One region of the Hydrogenispora ethanolica genome, then DNA from elsewhere that is predicted to be linked to it. Evidence: riboswitches for the same ligand, from Rfam matches in the RefSeq annotation. Region 1 holds a riboswitch; each other region holds the start of a gene.
What was found. Region 1 has a riboswitch for cobalamin ahead of EDC14_RS04465 (NAD(P)-dependent oxidoreductase). Riboswitches for the same ligand answer to the same signal wherever they lie in the genome.
Positions count from the first base shown of each region.

Region 2: another riboswitch for cobalamin. It lies ahead of EDC14_RS17680 (sirohydrochlorin cobaltochelatase); the one in region 1 lies ahead of EDC14_RS04465 (NAD(P)-dependent oxidoreductase).
Region 3: another riboswitch for cobalamin. It lies ahead of EDC14_RS26790 (TonB-dependent receptor plug domain-containing protein); the one in region 1 lies ahead of EDC14_RS04465 (NAD(P)-dependent oxidoreductase).

Region 1 covers NZ_SLUN01000004.1:21-4,530, forward strand. Annotated here, with positions in the region: gene EDC14_RS04460 (DUF3794 domain-containing protein) at 110-649, shown strand; cobalamin riboswitch at 886-1,057, shown strand; gene EDC14_RS04465 (NAD(P)-dependent oxidoreductase) at 1,209-2,804, shown strand; gene cbiD (cobalt-precorrin-5B (C(1))-methyltransferase CbiD) at 2,801-3,907, shown strand; gene cbiE (precorrin-6y C5,15-methyltransferase (decarboxylating) subunit CbiE) at 3,886-4,510, shown strand, end outside; gene cbiT (precorrin-6Y C5,15-methyltransferase (decarboxylating) subunit CbiT) at 4,502-4,510, shown strand, end outside.
Region 2 covers NZ_SLUN01000024.1:53,044-57,553, reverse strand. Annotated here, with positions in the region: gene EDC14_RS17690 (FeoB small GTPase domain-containing protein) at 1-64, shown strand, start outside; gene EDC14_RS17685 (nucleoside recognition domain-containing protein) at 57-1,445, shown strand; cobalamin riboswitch at 1,744-1,926, shown strand; gene EDC14_RS17680 (sirohydrochlorin cobaltochelatase) at 2,194-3,081, shown strand; gene cobI (precorrin-2 C(20)-methyltransferase) at 3,184-3,888, shown strand; gene EDC14_RS17670 (ABC transporter substrate-binding protein) at 3,938-4,510, shown strand, end outside.
Region 3 covers NZ_SLUN01000013.1:9,126-13,635, reverse strand. Annotated here, with positions in the region: gene EDC14_RS26790 (TonB-dependent receptor plug domain-containing protein) at 1-1,840, opposite strand, end outside; cobalamin riboswitch at 2,026-2,288, opposite strand; gene EDC14_RS11595 (inverse autotransporter beta domain-containing protein) at 2,452-3,624, opposite strand; gene EDC14_RS11590 (sensor histidine kinase) at 3,898-4,510, opposite strand, start outside.

The sequences.
Region 1 (4,510 bases):
TGGTTTCCCCTCTTGATTCTTTGCAATTCTTGGGGATTTAGGTCGTTTCCGTAAACTTAAATCACGGATTCAGGTATATTGTAAAGGACCATCAAAGGAGGATTACCAAATGAGCTGTTTTTGCTACTCTTCCCTGGGCGATCATCAGCAGGTGCGGGCAACGACCGAGCGGATCAAAGTCCTGAAAGTGGTCGGTGAGGCTGTCGGACAGCTGGTATTCCAAAATACGGTTTCGCTCAATGCGATTAAAATTATCAATATTGATGCTGATTTAAAAAATTTCGAGGATCATGTTTTCTTTGGCAAAGTCGTGAAACAGGGAACGGTTCACATCCAGATCCTGTATGTTGATCCCGATGGCGTCGTGCGTGACTTCCAGGAGGATTCCCCCTTCACGCTGACCGTGGAAATTCCGGGTATTAAGAAGACCCCGTTCACCGAGGTTCAAAATCATGTACTGGATATTGATACCGATTTTATCTTGAAACCATCCTGCAAATGCGACGATGAGGCCAGGGTAGATGTGAAAGTCATCGCTCATGTGCTCGTGAAAGTATCCGAATGGACTCAACTGGATGTCATCACCAAAGTGGATGTTTTCCCGAAAGTCAATTCTTTGAGCCAGGCCAGTTGTTGCAAAAAGTGGTAGAATCACCAGAACTCCTTCGCACTGGGTGGGCCCTTAACTCCGGGAGATGCGTCCCGGAGTTTCTATTTTGGGCGGAAATTGCGGCATATGATCCGGATTTTTGCCGTCTACGCGATTCAATCCCTTAAATTTTCCATCAGGGTCGGCTTTAGGGACCATGCTGCTTATTCGAAATTTGATTCAACTTCGATAAAATAAAGAGGAGATGGCAGAATAAAAGCGAATATCCTGATCAATTTATACATAGATTCTCTGGTGCCTTCGGGATAATAGGGAAGCGACAAGGGAACCCCTCAAGTCCACGGACCCGCCACTGTAGCCGCAGAGGAGATACATTGCCACCGCAAGGGAAGGCGTACTCTCCGTCGAAACGGCAGTCAGGAGACCTGCCAGAGAGATTTACACCGGCCTTCGCGGATTGGGGTCAAGTTTACGTCTGTTAAATTCACCCTGCCATTGGCAGGGTTTTTTTGGAGCAAGAATGCTTTTCCAAGTCGGCTGCGATCGGAATCAACAAGCGCTATGGGCGTATCTCCACAGTGGGGAGGCAGCTTCAGCCGTGGCACGGGTCCTGGGCGATCTGCCCGGCGCCGAAGCCGCCATCCTGCAGACCTGCCACCGTTGGGAGTGCTTCGGGTATGCGCCGGGTGCGGACTTGCCGCCAACATTGCGGGAACGGTTGCTGCAGGCCTGTAAGGGCGGGGAATCCCTGGCGGAGCAATTCCGGATCCGTTTTGGCCCGGCTGCCGTCGAGCACCTGATGCGGGTGACCGCCGGGCTGGAATCGCCCCTCATCGGCGAGCACGAGATCGCGGCGCAAGTGAAGGAATGCTTCCGCGAGGCCCGGCGGGAAGGCCGGGTTGGCCCCATGCTCGATCTGGTTTTCCGCAATGCCCTGGCGGCCGGCAAAAAAGTCCGGCAACAGACAGCGATCGCCAGCGGCAATCTCAGCTACCCCGGTTTGGTCTGGCAGATAATCCGCGCTCATGCGGAATCGCCGCCGGGACGGGCCCTGCTCATCGGCACCGGCAACCTGGCCCGGGGAATCGCGGAGATCCTTGCCGTCAACCGGATCCAGCCTCACTTCATTGCCGGCCGGAATCCGGAGCGGGCCGCCGAGTTGGCGCGGCATTTCGACGGCGGTTGGAGTCCGCCATCCGAATTGCCCCGTTGTCTGGAGGACTTCCAGGTGGTAATCGGAGTGTCGGGAGCGGGGCGCATTTTAATTTCAGGAGCGCAATTGGCCGGCTTGAGCGGTCCGAGACTGTTGATCGAGCTCTCGTCCCCGCCGGTCATCGCACCGCCGTCTCTGGAATATCCGGGGTTGGCCTATTACGGGCTGAACGATCTGAAACAGCTGGCCGCCCGGAATATGGAGCGCCGGCAGTCGGAGCTGCCCCGGGCCGAGCTGATCATCGCGGCGGCCGTGTCCGAGACCGTGCTCGCGCTTTACCAGCGCGAGCAGGAGTTGGATATCGCCGAACGCAGCCGGCAGATCATCGAAGCCGGACAACTTTCCCTGGAAACCTTATTGCGGCGGGTGGAAGACGAACGGTTGCAACAAGAGCTGGAGCGGGCCTGGGCGCAACAATTACGCAAACTGGTGTACCTTTCGATTGCCAACGCCAAGAATGAAGCCTTGCGGCCGGCGGTGCCCCTGCAGAATCATTTCTTTCCAGTGGTCGTCTCCCTCAAAGCCAAGCCGGTCCTGATCGTCGGCGGCGGCAAGGTGGCGACCCGCAAAATCCAGCGGTTGCTGGAGGCCAATGCCGTCATTACGGTGGTCGCTCCCAAGCTGGCCCCGGAATTGGGACCGCTCGCGGCGGCGCAAAGGATCCAATGGCGGGCGGAGTGCTTTAGGCCGGAGCATTTGGCCGGAGCCGCCCTGGTCATTGCAGCCACCGATGACCCGGATGTCAACCGCCGGATCGTGGGCGAAGCCCGGCGGCGCAACCTGTGGGTGAGTTCCGCGGCGGATGCGGCGGACTCGGACTTCATCTTCCCGGCGATCATCCGGCGCGGTGATTTATTGGTGGCCATTTCGACGTCGGGCAAGAACCCGGCCATCGCGCGAAAGCTCCGGCTGGAGCTGGAATCCTTGTTTGGCCCGGAATTGGAGGATCTCAATCTGGAACGGGACGCTCCAAAGCCATGAACGGGTTGCGCCAGGGCTTTACCACCGGGACCGCCGCCGCAGCAGCGGTCAAAGCGGCCTTGCTTTGCATGGCCGGGGAGGAAAACCACACGGTGGAGGTCAGCCTGCTTCAGGGAGGGAAGCTTGAGATTCCGGTCCAAAGTTGCGGCAGGGTCGATAGCGATCCCGGCGCCTATTACGGAGAGATCGTCAAGGATGCCGGCGACGATCCCGATGTCACCCATGGGCTGCTCATCCGGGCGGAGATCCGGCGGCTTCCCGGGACGGCGGTCGTTCTCAACGGCGGAGCCGGCGTGGGCCGGGTGACCAAACCCGGGCTGCCGGTTCCCCCCGGCGAGCCGGCCATCAATCCGGTACCCCGGCGGATGATCCTGCAGGCGGTGGACGAAACCCCGATCCGGCAGGGCCTGGAGATCACCATTATTGTCCCGCGCGGCGCCGAGGTCGCCCCGCGCACGCTCAATCCGAGGCTGGGAATTGTAGGAGGGATCTCGATCTTGGGAACCACCGGAATCGTGAAGCCGGTCTCCGAGGAAGCCTGGCGAGATTCCTTGGTCCCGCAGCTGAACGTGATCGCCGCCGCCGGCCACGATACCGCGCTCTTAACCCCCGGCCGGCAGGGGCTGAATTGGGCGCTGCAGCGGGGAATCCCGGAGGAACAGATCGCCGAGACCAGTAATTTTATCGGCTTCATGCTGGAGCAGAGTCAAAAAGCCGGCTTCAGGCAAGTGATCCTCTGGGGGCATTACGGAAAGCTGCTGAAAGTGGCCGCCGGAGTCTTTAAAACCCACAACCGGGTCGCCGACGCCCGGCTGGAGACGCTGATTGCCATCAGCGCCCTGCTGGGCGCCGCTCCGGAACTATTGCGGCGGATCGACTCCGCCAACACGACGGAGGAAGCGGTCCAGCAGTTGACCGCCGCGGGCCTGGATCGCCCGGTGTTGGACGCCGCGGCCGAACGGGCCAGCCGCAAGGCGGGCGAACGGTACGGAATACCGGCCGTCGGCACGGTCTTATTGGACCGGAACGGCGTGATCCGGGGCAGCGACCGGAACGCCGAACGAATCATGAGGGAGCGACGATGGACGCCAACTGGGTCGTAATCGGAATGGGTCCCGGCGGACCGGACTATGTGACCGCCGCGGCCCGCGACGCGCTGCGGAGCGCCAGGTTCGTCTGCGGCAGCCAGCCGCTGCTGCAAAAATACTTGGGACCGGCCCAAACCGGACTGGTCATCGACGCCGATCTGGACGCTCTGCAACAGCGGCTGAGCGGGTGGCTGGCGGAGCGGGTGGCCTTTCTGGTCAGCGGCGATCCCGGTTTTTACAGCATCCTCGACTGGTTGAGACGGGAGTTTCCGGGACAGCGGATGGCCGTCGTTCCCGGCATCAGTTCCATGCAACTGGCCTTCGCCCGTCTAGGACAGAGCTGGTATGATTGTAAATTCTTAAGCCTGCATGGTCGCGACGGCGTCGACTTCCTGACGGAGCTTCGCCATAACCGCCAAGTCTGCCTGCTTACCGACGAGCGCCGCCCTCCGGCGGCCATTATCGCCGCCGTCGCCGCCCATTTTCCGAAGCGAAGGGTCTTCGTCGGCAGCCGCCTGGGCACGGCGGAAGAAGCAACCTGGCAGGGTACGGCCGGCGCCTACCAGGACGGGGATCCCAATCATCCTTATAGCGTGGTGATCGTGGCAGATGCAGAAT
Region 2 (4,510 bases), on a different contig from region 1:
GAAAAAGGATCAGCGTCAAGAACCACTCGCCATCCGGCGCGGGGAGGCTCACTGTTATGAATAATGGAGAGATTGATTTCAATCAGATCATGAGCAAGGCCCAAATCCTCCGGAATCAATTGGGCGCCGTAAGGGATCAGGTTGTAAAGGACATTTACCAGCAAGCCCAGGAGATTGCCGGGAAAGTCGTAAGGGGCCAGAACCTCAAGCGCGATCTGGACCAGAAGATCGATAACGTCGTTACATCGAAAATCTTTGGGTTTCCATTAATGATTGCTTTACTGGGTCTGGTTTTCTGGTTGACAATTAGCGGAGCAAATGTTCCTTCTGAAATGATCGCCAATGTCCTCTTTGGATTTCAAGATAAATTAACCGAGCTTTTCCGGTGGGCGGGTGCGCCAGCATGGCTGCATGGCGTTTTAGTTTTGGGTATGTATCGTGGCTTAGCCTGGGTGGTATCGGTGATGTTGCCGCCGATGGCCATCTTCTTCCCGCTTTTTACATTCCTTGAGGATCTGGGCTATCTCCCCCGGGTCGCTTTCAATCTGGATAAATTCTTTAAAAAAGCGGGCGCCCACGGAAAACAGGTACTCACCATGTGCATGGGATTTGGGTGCAACGCGGCGGGGATCATTGCCTGCCGGATTATCGAGTCTCCCAGGGAGCGGATGATCGCGATCCTGACCAACAATTTCGTGCCGTGCAACGGACGGTTTCCGACACTGATCGCCATGGCGGCGGTGTTTATGGGGGCATTCGTGAGCGGTTACAACAGTTTCGCCGCGTCGGGGTTGGTAGCCGTGGTCGTTGTCCTGGGAGTTCTGATTACCTTATCGGTATCGTGGCTTTTGTCAAAAACCTTGTTGAAAGGGATTCCTTCCACATTTACCTTGGAGCTCCCGCCCTATCGGATACCGAAAGTAGGGTCGTTGCTAATCCGTTCCGTGCTAGACCGGACGCTGTTTGTCTTAATGAGGGCCGTTGTCGTAGCGGCGCCGGCCGGCGCGATAACTTGGATACTGGCCAATATTCATATCGGGGATCTCAGCATTATCGGGTACTTGGCAGGCTGGCTCCAAGGCTTTGGGCAGCTGCTTGGATTGGATGGTTTTATTATCCTGGCTTTCTTATTGGGCTTACCCGCCAATGAAATTGTTGTGCCCATTCTAATGATGTGTTACATGTCTCAGGGAGCCATGCTCGAGCTGGACAGTATTGATGCCCTGCGCCGGCTCCTGATCAATAACGGGTGGACCTGGTTGACCGCCTTGAATATGATCCTTTTTTCGCTGCTGCATTTTCCCTGCGCCACAACGTTGCTGACCATTCGCAAGGAGACTCAAAGCGTGAAATGGACATTACTGGCCGCGTTAATTCCCACCGGAGTGGCGGTTCTGGTCTGTTTCCTCATCGCGCAGATTGCGCGGGCGTTGGGGTTGGTTTAGGTTGAAACATCGTTAGCAGAATAAAAATGGTACGCGTCGGGTGGCGGCGGATATGAAAAACAGGAAGCCGCCACCTTTGCGGAATAAAAGCGGAGAATCCCAATGAAAGCTTGGGTTGGTTTATTATTTTCCAGGGCCCATTCGTTGCGAATTGGATTGACATTAGGCGAATTCATGATAGAATTTATGTTAAGTAATGGGCGAGTCCATAAAAAAGTGAAATTGCTGAAAATTTGTTGGTTCCCGCGCTTTAGCGCAGGTGTGTCTTTTAGAATCGATTGATAAGATAACCGCTAATTGAATATGGAATGAGATAGGTGCCCTTCGGGGCTTAATAGGGAAGAACGGTGCAACGCCGACGCGGTCCCGCCACTGTAATGGGGAGCAAGCCCAAGAGAATGCCACTGGAATGAGAATTCTGGGAAGGTTTGGGTAAGCGAAGATCCAGAGCCAGGATAACTGCCTATTGAACAATCTCCGTTATACCTACGAGCGACGGGAAGGGGATTCTATGCAATCGCGTATTACTCCATCCCGGCTATTTTAGCCGGGATTTTTATTGGATTGGTGCGCCTTTGGATATTGAGCCTCCCGAGCCGCGTAAGGAGTTCTTGATGGGAGGTGATGCCAGGGCCTACGGCTATATTCGGATGATATTCCAGAGTAATCAGAGAATGAAGGAGTGATACCAATGAAAAAAAGTTTTTGGTTGATCACGATCGCGCTTTTGACAACTTTTAATTTTGGAATGACTTTTGGGCCAAAAACTCACGCCGCGGAGGCAAAGCCAGTGAAAAAAGCCATCTTGGTCGTTAGTTTCGGCACCACTTACATGGATACCCACCAAGTGACCACCGCGGCGGTGAAGGAGAAAATCCGCGCCGCTTTCCCCGGTTATGAAGTCCGGGAAGCCTTTACCTCCCGGATCATCATTCAAAGACTGGCCGATCGCGGCTTAAAATTTGACACCGAAAAGCAAGCATTGGAGCGGTTGAAAGCGGACGGTTACAGCGAAGCAATCATCCAGCCGCTGCACATCGAGCCCGGTGAGGAATATGAAAAACTCATGAATTCGGTGTCAAGCTACGACAAAGCCTTCGCCAAACTGTCGGTGGGCCGTCCGCTGCTCTATTACACGGGACAGGAGGGCGAAAAACCCGACGATTATTTGATCGTCATCAAGGCTTTACAAGCGCAACTGCCGAAGCTTGGGGCCCATGAAGCCGTCGCCCTGATGGGACACGGCGGCGTAAACCCGGCCAACACCGCCTATGCCGCGCTGCAATTAAAACTGGAGGATGCGGGCCTCAAAAAGGTGTTCGTGTTCACGGTGGAAGGCTATCCGACGTTTGAAAATCTCACCGAGAAACTCAAGCAAAATGGGATTGAGAAAGTGACCCTGGTCCCCTTTATGCTGGTTGCCGGAGACCATGCCAACAACGATATGGCCGGCGACGAAGAGGATTCATTCAAATCGCAGCTGCTCAAAGCCGGATTCAAAGTGGATAGTTACCTCCACGGCTTGGGTGAAAATCCCGCGGTTCAGGACATTTATGTCCAACACGTGCGGGACGCCATCGACAACAAGTATAAGGAGCGGAGCAAGGACAAGCCGCCCATTCCGGTTATTCAATAGCAAAGTCTGAAGGGCAGGATCAACGCTATCCGCGGGCGGCCGGGGTTGGTTTTGCCCTATTTTCAAGAATGCAGGCGAAGTTCAAATCAGCGAGGTATATGGATGGCGGGAGTATTCTATGGGGTCGGCGTGGGTCCCGGTGATCCCGAACTGCTTACTGTCAAAGCGATTCGGGCGATTCAGCAAGCGGATGTCGTCATTGCGCCCAAAACCGAGAAAAAGGATGAAAGCACGGCACTGACCATTGCCCAACCTTTTTTGAAAGCGGGAGTCCCCATCGTGAGGTTGGTTTTCCCGATGGTGTTTGATGGCGAAACTTTATCGGAAGCCTGGGAAAACAATAAAAATACCATTCTGGAATTGCTGGCGGCGGGGAAAAAAGTCGTATTTTTAACATTGGGCGATCCGATGTTCTATAGTACCTATATCTATATCTTTCATCTCTTGGAGAACTGCGGTTACCCCGTGGAGACCATCCCCGGGGTGCCGGCTTTTTGCGCCATGGCCAGCAAACTGGGTTATCCGCTGGCCGAAGGGAATGATACCTTAAGCGTTGTCCCGGCGACGCTGACCCCGGAGCAACTCGACCGGGTGCTGGCAAGGTCGGACAATGTCGTACTGATGAAGGTGTATAAAAACTATCAAAAACTTATCGAGACGCTAAAACGGCACGGATTGGCCGAGAACGCGGTAATGGTCAGCCGGTGCGGTTTGGAGGACGAGCAAGTGGTGCGCGACGTAACTGAGATCGGCGACCAAACGATCAATTATTTATCCACGATCCTGACGCGCAGAAATAAAGCGTGAAGCCCTTTGTTGTTCATCCAGGGCCGGCGGGAGAAGGAGGCGGAGTTTTTTGAAAAAATATTGGCGATGCGGCCTGGTCATCATGGTGCTGACGGCCGTGATCATGGCCGGACCCAGCCTGCAGGCCAAGCAGGCCCCGTCCGGAAGTCATAAGCAAGCCGGATATCTGAAAATAACCGACGATGCCGGGCGAACCACCGTTTTGGGACGCAAACCGGGCAGGATCGTGGTTCTATCCCCATCCTTTCTGGAACTTTTATACGCGGTGGACGGCAAGGCCGTCGGCAGGCCCAGTTCCAGTATTGACCTCCGCTTGCCGAAACAGGGCCGGAGCATCCCGGAAGTCGGTTTCGCTTATCATATCAATGTGGAAAAGGTGGTTGCCCTGCAGCCCGATTTGGTCATTGCCATGCAGGGCATCCAGGACGCGCTCGTTCCGGTATTGGAAAGCAACCGGATTCCGGTGATCGTCCTGAAATATAAAACCTATGACGACGTGTTTGACAAAATCGCCTTGTTCGGCAATATTGCGGGCACGAAACAGAAGGCCGCCGCCATGATCCAAAACTTAAAAGCCAAACTTAAGATGATCACCGCTAAGCTTCCCAACCAGATCACCAAG
Region 3 (4,510 bases), on a different contig from region 1:
AAAAAGAATACTTCGCAGTCAGCAATCCGGCCCGGCCCGGCATGGGGTAACCGCTGTACACGGCGTACTCCTGGTCGGTCAGATTGGCAATGCCCAGGCTCATGGCGAATGAAGGGGTAAAGCGGTATCGGAAATTCAGATCGCCCACGTTGTAACCGGACAGCTCCGAACCGGACCACGTCCGGTTGCGAACGAACTTCCAGTTCAAATTCAGGTTAGCCTTGGGATCCCCTAGGGTCAAGCCCAAATCCACCTGGTTTTTGCCAAAAAAGTTGCCGGCTTGATAATTCCCGGTGCCATAGGCGTCATCTTCCCGGTCCAGCCAATGGTAATTGACCCAGCCGGTGAGCAGTTGCCAGGTCCCCTTCCAGCCGATCGTAACCCCATTGACCTTGGAACGGGCAACATTGTCGACCAACCAATTTCCCAAGGGGTTCGACAGATCCACGGGCGTCCATTGGATCCCGTCCCGGAGGCGGTTCCGAAAGAGATTGACCGTCCAGGTCGAGACGCCTTGCCGGTATTCGGCGCTGATGTCGAAGCGCCGGCCCCGCTCCGGCCGGAGATCGGGATTGCTGTACATGCCGACCTGATCCCAATACAGATCGTTGATGGTCGGGACCCGGTAGGCCTCCCCATAACCATATTTCAGCGTCAGCGCGTCGCCGACCTGTTGGACGAGGCTCACCCGGGGCGAGAGCTCGGAGCCGAATTGCGAGCTGTGGTCCTGGCGCAGTCCGCCGATGAGGCTCAGGCCCGGGATCGGCCTGTAAGTGTCCTGGGCGAAAAACGCCCAGTCGTCCTGGGTATGAGCGCCGGCCTTGTCGCTCTCGAACTTGGTTTGTTTCACGGTCAGGCCGCCCAGAATCTCATGCTCCCCAAGGGTGTAAGTCCCGGCGATGTCGCTGCCCAGGACTTTCGAACGGTAACGGCCGTGGTCCTCCAGTTGATAATAGGGCGCCCCGGCGTAGGCGGGCTGATCATAGTCCTCGTCCCAAAACTGATGATAAAGTTTATATTCCCAAGTGCCCGCGAGGAATTGGCTTTTGCCGTTCAAGTTGACTGTATAACTGTCGTCCGACTGTTCCCCCTGAAATACCGGATAGGCGACTGAGCCCGGGACCTCAATCTGCTTGCTAGTGGCCTGGAGGTATAACTTAAGGTAGTTGTCCTCTTCCTCAAAGAAATTGTATTGGCCCGTGAAATAGTTGGCAGCCAGATCCGAGCGGGCGCGCGAACCGTCGGTGATATTGCGGCCGATGGCAAAACCCCAGCGTTCCTGGATGGTGGTCACGTTGAAGCGGCCGGTATCGAAGGTGCCGCCCGCCAGCGACACCTGATTTTGCGGCTCTCCGGTCAGATCGGTGATGATATTGACCACGCCGCCTAGGGCATTTGCGCCGTATAACGCCGAGAGCGGCCCGTGGGTCACCTCGATCCGCTCGACGCTGGCGGCCGGGAACGCGCTCAGGTCAACCATACCCAGGGTCCCGGTATTGGCCGGAACCCCGTTGACCATCACCAGGGTCTGCTGGGAATCGGCGCCGTCCAGCCGGATGCTGGCCGTGCCGGTGCCGCTGTATTGGGCGATGGGCTGACCGTTGGCGGACAGCGCCTGGGCCACGCTCCCCTGCTCCGTACCGGATGCCTCGATATCCTGCCTGGTGATGACTTCGGTGGTCCCCGGCGCCTGTGCCTGCGGCTGCTGTACCCGGCTGGCGGTAACCACCACTTCTGCTTCCTCGTATGTATCGGTCTCCGTCGCCGCGCTGGCCACGGGATAACCGCAAAGCGCAATGGCGAGGGTCAATGGGATCCAACTCCAGAACGAACGTTTCAATGAAAGTCCCCCTTTGCTTTTTGGGTTGCCGGCTCCCTATGCCGGCCAGATGGCAGGAGAGGCGCCGCCGCTAGCCGGGCCGCCATGGCGCGAGGACAGTAAAAAAGGCCTTTAACCCGATGAATGGGGTCAAAGGCCGGAATAACCATGCCATGAGACATCATCCCCCTATCGACCGTAGGTCAGATTCCAATCTTTTCAAGGCAGGTCTCCTGACTTCAGGATCATGACGCGTTGACCCCTTCCCGGAATTACCCAGTGGGTCTATATGGGATGAAATAAATTTCTTCATTATTCCATCATGGCCAGCTTAGGAACATGATGCTTTAGAAATTCAATTCAACTGATATAGCTGTCAACGAATTCCCCTGTTACAGTGGCGGGACCGTACCGGAATCGCACCGGTTTCCCTATCAAGCCGTTAGGCACCTTGAAGATATACGATTTTTATGAAGAAGGTGCGAGAGTCTTTGAAATATTATAGAGTTTCATTGGCATTTACGCAACTTCAAATATTTGCGAAACCGGTTCGAATTGGTTTAAAAAAGCGGACAGGATGGTTTGCCTTCACGCGGAGAGCGTTTGCCGAATGCTCCGGGCGCGCCGGCGTTTCATTTTTCGATGTGGATCGTGTTGTCGCGTTGCACCGATTGCAGCAGTTTCGCGCCCATCGCCGCGTTTTCCTGTTGCTGTTGGTAAGTTTTCAACGAAGGCAGGCTGGACGGTCCGAAGGTGTAGTTGAACAGTACCGACTCCACCACCGGATTCACGGCATACCCGAGCTTGACGCTGAAATGCGGGGTGAGCCGCAAGCCGGTCCGGAATTGCAGCGTGGCTACATCGGCGGAACGTTCGTGAAAATAAACCTGTTTGCTGGCATACAGCGTCAGCCAAGGCATTTCCGGCAAGGGGCCGCCGATCTTCAGATCGTAGCCGGCCGCCACGTTCCCCTGGCCGGACGAATCGCCGGGCAGGCGCCGCAGGCCGCCATTCAGGACAAAATAACCGTTGAGCCGGGTCTCCAGTTGTCCGGCGAAAAATTCCAACCCGACTCCGGCCCGGGAGCGATCGGTATCGTAAGAATAATCGTAAAAGCCGTTGACCCCGAGGAGCCGGCTCTGGCCGTCCAACAGCTTGCGATAACCCGCCCCCACATTGAGCGTGGGCGTGGTGCCGGTGGAGTCGGCGCTGACCCGGCTCTGCCAGAAGAGCAGATCGGTGGGCTGGTTGGTCCAAAGCGGCTGGATGGTATTAAGCGAGTATAATGGTTTTAAGGTACCGTCCAGGGACAGCCGCAGCTCGGTCCGGGTCAGCCACTCCGGTCCGTTGCTTTTGGCTTCGCCGAAGGCCCACGGAAAAATGGTATTGAAGAACCGGGCCGCGCTGGGAGTCGCGGGAACGGTGGTGAAATCGGCGAACCGGTTGACGGGCTTCGCCGGCTGGCTCTGAACGGCGATAATATGCTCCTGTTTCAGCTTGGCGCGGACGATCTGCGCCAACTCGGCGGAGTCCGGGGCCGTTTCCCCGGCTTGGTCCGGCTCTGCCACTCCAAGTTCGGCTTCTGCGTCTTGGGAATACTGCAGTTTGGCGATTCTATCCAGCGCCGAATAGTAACCGGCCGATCCGGCCAGCGCCAGGCCTGGCTCGGGATACTCCAGGAATGATGAGAGAATCGCGGTTTCGATATCCGTGGCATCGGCATCCGCGAACGCTGACGCGCCCGCCGGGACGTTCACCGTCAAAAGGAGCGCTCCCGCGAGCATGGCCCCAAGTATCCTCGGCAACAAACCAATCCCTCCCCGGCAGCAATGATTTACGGATGAATTCTACTTCGAAGCGGGATTTCCTTTCGAGAATTTCTGCTTTGAGCTGCGAACCCTTGCGATATGATCATCGGCATCTTCGCGCAGGACTTTACGGGTCCAAGCGGTCCTCCGCCGGCGAAACCCCGGTGCCGATGATAGATTCCTAATGCTCACTATAAAAAAAACCTACAAACCTTAGTCTGAAGGGATAATCCCTTGCTTTAATCGAAGCATTCGACGGACTTTCATACTTTAGATCGGCAAAACCGCCGTAAAACGCGCTCCCTCCCCAAGTTTGCTCGTGACTTTGATGGTGCCGCCATGTTGCTCCACGATCCATTTGGCAATCGGCAGGCCCAACCCGCTTCCGCCAAGCGCCCGGGAACGGGCTTTATCGGTCCGGTAAAACCGCTCGAAAATCAATTCTTGGTCCTCCGGCGCAATTCCGATGCCGTTGTCTTGGACGACAATCTCCACCCCGGAACCTTCCCGTCCTCCCAAGCGCCGGATCATCAGTAGCAGCTGCCCGTTATTGGGGGTATACTTGACAGCATTGTCAACCAGGATTAAAAGCAATTGGGCAATCCGCTCCCGGTCGGCGTAAACCGTAACGGACTCCGGAAAAATAAGTTGCACCTCAATACTCTTGTCCCGCGCCAGCGGGGTAATCGTTCGAATCACCTGCTCGGCGATTGATCCCAAATCAAACTGCTCTTTCATCAAATTCAGCACTGCGGCGTCAGAGCGGGCCAGCGTCAAAAGATCGGTGACGATTTTCGTCATTTGTCGAATCTCATCTTTCATATCGGCCAGCACTTGCCCGGAAAACTCCGTCATCCGGTTCGCGGGATCGCCTTGAATCGTT